2 regions of the Mycobacterium sp. NGS56 genome follow, and region 2 is predicted to be linked to the other one. Evidence: predicted binding sites of a transcription regulator. Region 2 holds the regulator's gene; the other holds the start of a gene.
The links. The regulator LexA, encoded in region 2, represses DNA repair genes until DNA is damaged. The targets are predictions, from matches to a motif close to CGAACANNTGTTCG.

Region 1 (4,418 bases), on a different contig from region 2:
GCACGGCCACCCCGAATCGCTTGTGTTCCACCACAACACCGGCAATCGCGCCGAGCTGGTCGCGCAGCTGACCGGCCGCCTGCTCGAGCACCGGGATGGCGGTGGCCGCGTCGTCGTTCTGGTGGTGCGTTCCGTCGGGGGCGGTCAGCTCGAAACCGTGGCTACCCGCATACCAGAGACCGGGTACGCCAACACGATTCGTGACGTCGGCGAGGTCGCGCCCGGACAGCACCGCGACCGGACACCGCGCGGCCAGATTTACCAGCGCCTCGGTGGCCCCGGCGACTGGCCGCGCCGAGTCCGGGTCATCGACGATGTCGGAGAGCGTGCCGTCGAAGTCGAAGAACACTGCCGGTCGCCTGTCGGCCAGCCCGTCGGCCAAGGCCTGAAACGCATCGGGCAGCTGCGACATGCGGCGATCGCCGGTCCGCACGGTGACGTCGTCCAGATCGGCGACCACCGCGTCGGCCCCCGCCTCGCGTAACGCGTCGCCGTGCCCGGCCGGATCGACAGCGATCACCAGCGCGAAGCCGGCGGCGCGCGCGGCCTCGACGCCCTCGGCGTGCCCGGCGACCACGACGCAACGGCCGGGCCGTACCCCCAGGCGGTTGGCCGCCTGCACCGGACCGTCCGCCGAAATGACGGTGCTGCTCACCCCGGTTTCGCGCAGGTGTGCGGCCAGTGTGGAGCCCGGCGCGGTGTCGATGTCGAACAGCACCGCGTCGTGGCGGCGCGGGTCGATGATGACCGGCCCGGACTTGCCCATTGACCCACCTTCTCACGGTGGTCCGCCGTGCGGAGACTGGGTCAGTGACGCGCGCGACCCGGCGCCGAGGGATGGGTCGGCGGCACGGGGCGGACCACCGGGCGCGCGGAAGGCTTGCGCGCGAACAACAACACGGAATCGTCGCCTAGGGCCACCAGGCGCTCCATGCCCAACTCGATGCCTGCGGCCAGCTGCTTGACGTCGAACGCGTCGCCCTGTTCGACGGTGATTCCGAAGACCAGTTCGTCGCCGTAGCTCAACACCGCCACACCGGTGTGCAGCGCCGCGGCGGTCGGGGGGATCGGCAGCAGCCGCTCCAAGGTCTGGCCCATCACCCGCAGGTGACGGCGTGGCCCGGGCACGTTGGTGGCCAAGGTTACGATGGCGCGCTGCGGGAGGTGGGAGAGCAGTTGTAACACGTTGCTACGCAACGTGGTTGGCAAACAGCCGATCATCGATTCTACGATGCCGGCCGGTCGCGGCTGAGCTGTCTGCTTGGCCTGCCACCTGGTATGGACCGTCTGCAACCGCCGCACCGGATCGTCGTGTTCGACGGGCAGGTGTGAAAGCATCGCCGAGCGCACCGGCATCGGCGCCAGGATGCGCAGCGAGTCCGCCCGCGGTTCCTCGCCGCGCCCGAGCAGCGCCGTGCGAAATCCCTCGGTGACGGCGGCGAGCGCGACGTCGTTGACGCTGACCCCGAACTTGCGGCAGACGCTGTCGACGTCCGCGATCGGCACGCGTACCGTGCTGTAGCGCCGCAGGGCGGTGGCCGCCTCGGTCCGCATCCCCGGCCACATCGCGTCGACCAGGGCGCCGGTGATGTTGCCCGCGGTCGACGAAGCCCGCCACAGCGCGTCGACCCAGCCAGGCTTGCCTGCGACCGGTGACGAAACCTGTTTTGCCGCAGCACTGTTGGCGAAGACATCCGCGTCGGCGTCGTCACACAGCCTGCTGATCAGGCGGGCGGCCGAGTTGCCGTCGAGCAGTCCGTGATGGGTTTTCATCAGGATCGCCCACCGGTTGCCCTGCAGGCCCTCGATGACCCAGCACTCCCACGGTGGGCGGTTCAGATCGAGGGTGCGTTCCAGGGCGTAGGCGATGGCCCGGGACAGCTCGGCCTCGTCGCCGGGGTGGGGAATGGCTACCCGGCGCACGTGGTGGGCCAGGTCGAAGTCCGGGCAGTCGATCCATTCCTGGTGCAGCGGATGCGCACGCAGCAGCTGCGTGCAGCGAGTGATCGGCTGGATGCGTTCCGCCAGAAGGCGTTTGAGCCGCTCGTAATCGGGGGCGGTGCCGTCGACGATGGCGACCGCGCCGATCGCCAAGCTCGCATGCCGGTCCGGATCGTGGGCTTGAAGAAATGCCGTATCCAGTGTCTGTGCCATGCCGGCTCCCGCTAGTCCGCTTTGTTGAACTTGTGCCAGTATCTGTCGACCCAGTGATTTGCGGTAGTACGCGCACGTTAAGAGCTTGTTTAGGAGTTGAAGTTCGGCTTAACAACCGTTGTGCTGAGCCTCGGTTAAATCGAACACCAGTTCGATATACTCGGACTCGTGGGCTGGTTCAACGGGCCGCCGAGCTGGGCGGAAATGGAGCGGGTGCTCGACAGCAAGCCCCGCCACGCCGGGGAGTCGGCGGGCCCGGAATCCGACGGCCCGCTGTCGCGCAGGCGAGCGACGTATCAGCCGCCGGATGACGGCCGGGCGTCCCGCTCATCCGTCGCTTATGCCGAACTGCATGCGCACTCGGCGTTCAGCTTTCTGGACGGGGCGAGCACACCCGAGGAGCTGGTCGAGGAGGCGGCCCGGCTAGACCTGCGCGCCCTGGCGCTCACCGACCACGACGGACTGTATGGGGCGGTGCGGTTCGCCGAAGCGGCGGCCGAGCTCGACATGCGCACCGTGTTCGGCGCCGAACTGTCGCTTGGCCCGGGTGCCCGCACCGAGCAGCCGGATCCGCCCGGCCCGCACCTGCTGGTGCTGGCCCGGGGCGCGGAGGGTTACCGGCGGTTGTCGCGACAACTGGCCGCGGCCCATCTGGCCGGCGGCGAGAAAGGCAAGCCGCGCTACGATTTCGACGCGCTGACCGAGGCCGCCGGCGGGCACTGGCACATCCTGACGGGCTGCCGCAAAGGGCATGTCCGCCAGGCACTTTCCGAAGGCGGCCCATCGGCGGCGGAGCGGGCGCTGGCCAATCTGGTGGACCGGTTCGGGGCTCACCGGGTCAGCATCGAGCTGACCCATCACGGCCAACCGCTCGACGACGAACGCAACGGGGTGCTGGCCGCGCTGGCCCCACGCTTCGGTGTCGGTGTCGTCGCCACCACCGGCGCGCATTTCGCGGGGCCGTCGCGGCGCCGGCTGGCCATGGCGATGGGCGCCATCCGGGCGCGGGAGTCGCTGGATTCGGCCGCCGGATGGCTGGCCCCGCTGGGCGGCTCGCACCTGCGCTCGGGTGAGGAGATGGCCCGGTTGTTCGGGCAGCGGCCCGACGTGGTGACCGCGGCCGCCGAGCTGGGCGAGCAGTGCGCGTTCGGCCTGGCGCTCATCGCGCCGCAGTTGCCGCCCTTCGACGTGCCCGTCGGGCACACCGAGGACAGCTGGCTGCGGCAGTTGACCATGACCGGGGCGCGTGACCGTTACGGGTCGGCCGAGCACGCGCCGCGCGCGTATGCCCAAATCGAACGTGAACTGAAAGTCATTGCCCAGCTGGCGTTCCCGGGCTATTTTTTGGTTGTGCACGACATCGCCCGGTTCTGCCGGGACAACAACATCCTGTGCCAGGGCCGGGGATCGGCCGCCAACTCCGCGGTCTGTTACGCCCTTGGTGTCACCGCCGTCGACCCGGTGGCCAACGAGTTGCTGTTCGAGCGCTTTCTGTCACCGGCCCGCGACGGGCCGCCCGACATCGACATGGACATCGAATCCGATCAGCGCGAAAAGGTCATCCAGTACGTCTACGACAAATACGGCCGCGACTACGCCGCCCAGGTCGCCAACGTCATCACCTACCGGGGCAAGATCGCGGTGCGCGACATGGCCCGCGCCCTGGGCTTCTCGCAGGGGCAGCAGGACGCGTGGAGCAAGCAGATCAGCCACTGGAACGGGCTGGCCGACTCACCCGATGTGGAGGGCATCCCCGAACCGGTGGTCGACCTGGCCAACCAGATCCGGAACCTTCCGCGGCACATGGGAATTCATTCCGGTGGCATGGTGATCTGTGACCGCCCGATCGCCGACGTGTGCCCGGTGGAGTGGGCGCGCATGGAGAACCGCAGCGTCCTGCAGTGGGACAAAGACGACTGCGCGGCAATCGGTTTGGTGAAGTTCGACCTGCTGGGGCTGGGGATGCTCTCGGCGCTGCACTATGCCATCGACCTGGTGGCCGAGCACAAGGGGATCGAGGTGGACCTGGCCCGCCTCGACCTCTCCGAACCGGCGGTGTACGAGATGCTGGCCCGCGCCGATTCCGTCGGCGTGTTCCAGGTGGAGTCTCGCGCGCAGATGGCCACGCTGCCGCGGCTGAAGCCGCGGGTGTTCTACGACCTGGTGGTGGAGGTCGCGCTGATCCGTCCCGGCCCCATCCAGGGCGGGTCGGTGCATCCCTACATCCGGCGGCGCAACGGCCTGGATCCAGTGGTTTATGACCA
Region 2 (4,418 bases):
TCTTCACCCCAGCGACCGGCGCGAACGCCCTCGAAAGCGACATACTGGCCAAGTACGAGTCACTGGGCGGACCGGTCGGCAGCGACCTGGGCTTCCCGACCACCAACGAAACCGACGGCGGCATAGGGCCTTCCAGCCGTATCGCCACCTTCTCCGCGGCCGACAAGCCGGTCATCTTCTGGACTTCCGACCACGGCGCCTTCGTCGTACGCGGGGCGATGAAGACTGCGTGGGACAAGCTGCGCGCTCCGGCCGGAAAACTCGGTGCCCCCGTCGCCGACCAAGCCGTCAACGGCGATGTCATCTCCCAGCAGTTCACCGGCGGCAAGATTTCGTGGAACCGGGCAAAGAACACGTTCAGCACGGAGCCGGCCAACTTGGCGAAGCTGCTGTCCGGCCTGCAGGTGTCGGGTCAGGACCAGCCGAGCAACTCGGCTATGCCGCCGCACGCGAAGAAGTCCACCTGGCACTGGTGGTGGCTGGTTGCCGCCCTTCCGGTGGTGGCGCTGATCGTGCTGCTGGCGTGGGTGCTGTTCGTATGGCGGCGCCGCCGGCCCGACCACGAGGACGCCGCGGCCTACGCGCCCGGCCACGAGGGGTACTTCGGCTACGACGCCGACGAGCGCTGGGGACACGACGATTCCGACGTCACCGCCGACTCGTTTGGACAAGCCGCGCCGCGCCAGCCCGAACCGGAGCCGGAGGCCGGGCCGGTCGGCTGGCAACGTCAAGTTGCCGTCGGAGGCGACCACGGGTTCGACGAGGAAGACCCCGACGCGGTCGACACCGACTCGATCCCGGTCGTCTCCGAGGAGATGCTGCCGGAGGCCGCCTATCCCGATGCCGGGGACGACTACACCGACTACACCGACGCCGTTCCGGATGTCGCCGAGCCCGAGACGGCGGACGACGCCGCCTATCTCGACGCCGAGGATCCCGATGCCGGTTATGTGGAGGAGACGTATCCGGAAGACGAGTACCCAGACGTCCTTCCCTCCACCCCAGCGGACGACGATGCCGTGGCCAGCGCCCTGGAAACCGCTGAGCCAGAAGACGAATACCTCGACCTCCCGGAACCGGACGTCGAGCCCGCACCGGATGCCGCGGCCGACGCCGCGGTAGGAGCCGCCGTGGTCGCCGAGGCGGGCGTAAAGACTCCGTCACGAAGCGGTCGGCACGCCGCCGAGGACGCCTCGGAGAACGGTATGGCGGGACCGGACGGGCGACCCACCATCCACCTGCCGCTCGATGACCCGTACCAGGCGCCCGACGGATATCCCGTCAAGGCGAGCGCGCGTTACGGCTTGTATTACATGCCGGACAGCGACCTGTATCAGGACACGCTCGCCGAAATTTGGTTGTCCAGCGAAGAAGTCGCGCAGGCGAACGGCTTCACCAGGGCCGACTGACTGGGTCCGCTCCCGCGTCAGACCTTGCGAATAACCGTGACGACCTTGCCCAGCACGCTCGCGTCGTTGCCCGGGATGGGATCGAACGCCGGGTTGTGCGGCATCAGCCACACCTGACCGCCGGCGCGTTTGAAGGTCTTGACCGTGGCCTCACCGTCGAGCAGCGCCGCGACGATGTCGCCGTTGTCGGCGACGTTCTGCTGACGCACCACCACCCAGTCGCCGTCACAGATCGCGGCATCGACCATCGAGTCACCGACGACCTTGAGCAGGAAAAGCGTGCCTTCACCGACCAATTCGCGCGGCAGGGGAAAGACGTCTTCGACGGCCTCTTCGGCGAGGATGGGCCCGCCGGCCGCGATGCGCCCGAGCACCGGGACGAACGTGGGTTCGGGCAGGGCGTCCGAGCCGGCCACCTCCGTGGCGGGCACGGCCACGTCGTCGTCGGCGCCGCGGACATCGACGGCGCGCGGGCGGTTGGGGTCGCGGCGCAGGTATCCCTTGCGCTCCAGGGTCCGCAGCTGGTGCGCCACCGATGACGTCGACGTCAGACCGACGGCGTCGCCGATCTCCCGGATGCTGGGCGGGTAGCCGCGGCTGGTGACCGAGGCGCGAATGACATTCAGAATGGTTCGCTGCCGTTCGGTCAGCGAGGGATCCACGGAGTGCAGCCGGGCCTGGGGACCGGCCGATGAAACGTCGTTGATGTCGCCCATGCACTGAATGTAGCCGCAGCGCGAGCAAGAATCAAACATGTGTTCGAGTAGCGTGTCGCCGCTCGGTTCAGCTCGCTTAAAAGGCCCGAGGCCGATGAATCACAAGTGTGTAACTCTTCGGGATATCGGGTATTTGTTGCCTCGTGACAGTGGTAGAGGCCGACGAACTTGTCGGTGGTGTGATCTAGCGTTTGCTCGTGCGACACGCTTCGCTCAAATGTTCGGTTTCGAACATACAGGCGATTAGGGTCGAACACACGAGCGAGAGTTAGTTGACCGGAGGAACGAAGATGACAGTCATCCACCCGCCTGCGCCGCATACCAGCAGTCTTCGGCGCCCGATCAATGGACCCGTCCAGGGTGCTCGCTACGGACGGGACGGGCTGGCCCGGACCCGCCGGCCCACGCCGACGCGGCCGACGAATGCGGCCACGCGCTACGGCGGCACCGGGGTGGCGATGTCCGTCGCTCGCCACGGCAGGCGCGCCACCACCTGGGCATCGACCATCGGGCTGGCGCTGGCCGCCGGGGCAATCACGCTGTGGCTGGGTCTCGTCGCCAATGTCGGGCAGGTCCTCAACGGCGACTCCACGAACTCTGCGGCCCACGTTCCCGACCGGCTCGCCATCGTCCGCGTCGATGCGGGCGAGTCGCTTCAAGACTTCGCGCATCGCGTGGCGCCCGACGCGCCGACCACCCAGGTCGCCGACCGCATCCGCGAACTCAACGATCTACACTCGTCGAACCTCATGGCGGGACAGACCCTGATCGCTCCGGTCGGCTGAGCAACGTTGTGAAAAAAGGGCTATGGGCTGCGGATCCGGGATGCCAATGCCGAGTTCGTACGGCCGGCGGCTTCATTAGCTGTGTAGTTCGACGCGCGGGTACGCTCAAAGTCCAGCGGTACCTTGTCGGCGCGATGAAGGAGCGGTCATGCACTGTCCGTTCTGCCGCCATCCCGATTCGCGGGTGATCGATTCGCGCGAGACCGACGAAGGGCAGGCCATCCGGCGCCGCCGATCCTGTCCCGAATGCGGGCGACGCTTCACCACCGTGGAGACCGCGGTGCTGGCGGTGGTCAAGCGCAGCGGCGTCACCGAACCGTTCAGCAGGGAGAAGGTCATCAGCGGCGTGCGCCGGGCGTGCCAGGGGCGCCAGGTCGACGACGATGCGCTGAACCTGCTGGCCCAGCAGGTCGAAGACACCGTGCGCGCCGCGGCCTCACCCGAGATACCCAGTCATGAAGTCGGCCTGGCCATTCTGGGTCCGTTGCGTGACCTGGACGAGGTGGCCTACCTACGATTCGCCTCCGTGTATCGGTCGTTTGAGTCCGCGGACGACTTCGAACGCGAGATTCAGGCGCTACGCGAACACCGCGGAGTAGCAGCCCCAGGCTGACGGGTCGGCGTCCTCGGATTGCCCGGCTCCTCAGCGGGCTAGGCTCGGCTTCATGCCTCCTGACTTGCATCCCGACCTTGCGGCGTTGGCCCCGCTCCTTGGGACCTGGTCCGGCCAGGGTGCGGGCAAGTACCCCACCATCCCGCCCTTCGACTATCTCGAAGAAGTCGTGTTCGGCCATGTCGGTAAGCCGTTTCTCACCTACGGGCAGAAAACCAAGGCCGTCGCCGACGGCAAGCCGTTGCACGCCGAAACCGGTTTTCTTCGCGTGCCACAGCCGGGTCATCTCGAAATAGTTCTGGCGCATCCCAGCGGTATCACCGAGATCGAGGTCGGCACCTACTCGGTGAGCGGTGACCGCATCGAAATGCAGATGTCGACCACGGCGGTCGGTTTGACACCCAGCGCTAAAGAGGTGACCGCGCTTGGCCGTTCGTTCCGCATCGACGGTGACGAGCTCTCCTACACGGTGCAGATGAGTGCGGTCGGGCAACCGCTGCAGGACCACCTCACCGCCGTGCTGCACCGGCAGCGCTGAGCACGCAGGCGTCAGTCAAGTTGTCTCACACCGTCGTTGACGACCCGGCCGGTCACCCGGACCCAGCCCTCGGCGCTCCAGGTCGTGTCGATGACGGAGCCCTTGCCCTGGGTAATCCGCAGGCTCTGACTCAGGTAGTCGGTGATCCGCATCGCCGCCGAGCCGGTCGCCTCGTCCTCGACCACACCGAGGTTGGCCGCGAACATGCGCGCCCGCAGCGAGCCTGCCGCCCGGTCGGTCCAGGCCCACAGGTAATGCGCGGTGTCATCGGGATAGTCGGCCGGGTCGGCGGCGAGAACCTCGCCGGCCGAAGTGAATTCGTGCAGCGCGATGTCGGGCGCCCATTCCGCGCGAGCG

Region 1: AC5Y4F_RS07100 (error-prone DNA polymerase) is a predicted target of LexA. The motif match lies at 2,295-2,308, and genes of this name have one in related genera.

The regions. Positions count from the first base shown of each region.
Region 1 is NZ_JCALCQ010000001.1:1,541,839-1,546,256, forward strand. Features, by position in the region: gene otsB (trehalose-phosphatase) at 1-766, opposite strand, end outside; gene AC5Y4F_RS07095 (wax ester/triacylglycerol synthase domain-containing protein) at 808-2,154, opposite strand; gene AC5Y4F_RS07100 (error-prone DNA polymerase) at 2,323-4,418, shown strand, end outside.
Region 2 is NZ_JCALCQ010000004.1:302,294-306,711, reverse strand. Features, by position in the region: gene AC5Y4F_RS14410 (sunset domain-containing protein) at 1-1,409, shown strand, start outside; gene lexA (transcriptional repressor LexA) at 1,427-2,125, opposite strand; gene AC5Y4F_RS14400 (LysM peptidoglycan-binding domain-containing protein) at 2,416-2,910, shown strand; gene nrdR (transcriptional regulator NrdR) at 3,059-3,523, shown strand; gene AC5Y4F_RS14390 (peroxynitrite isomerase) at 3,576-4,061, shown strand; gene AC5Y4F_RS14385 (PhzF family phenazine biosynthesis protein) at 4,073-4,418, opposite strand, start outside.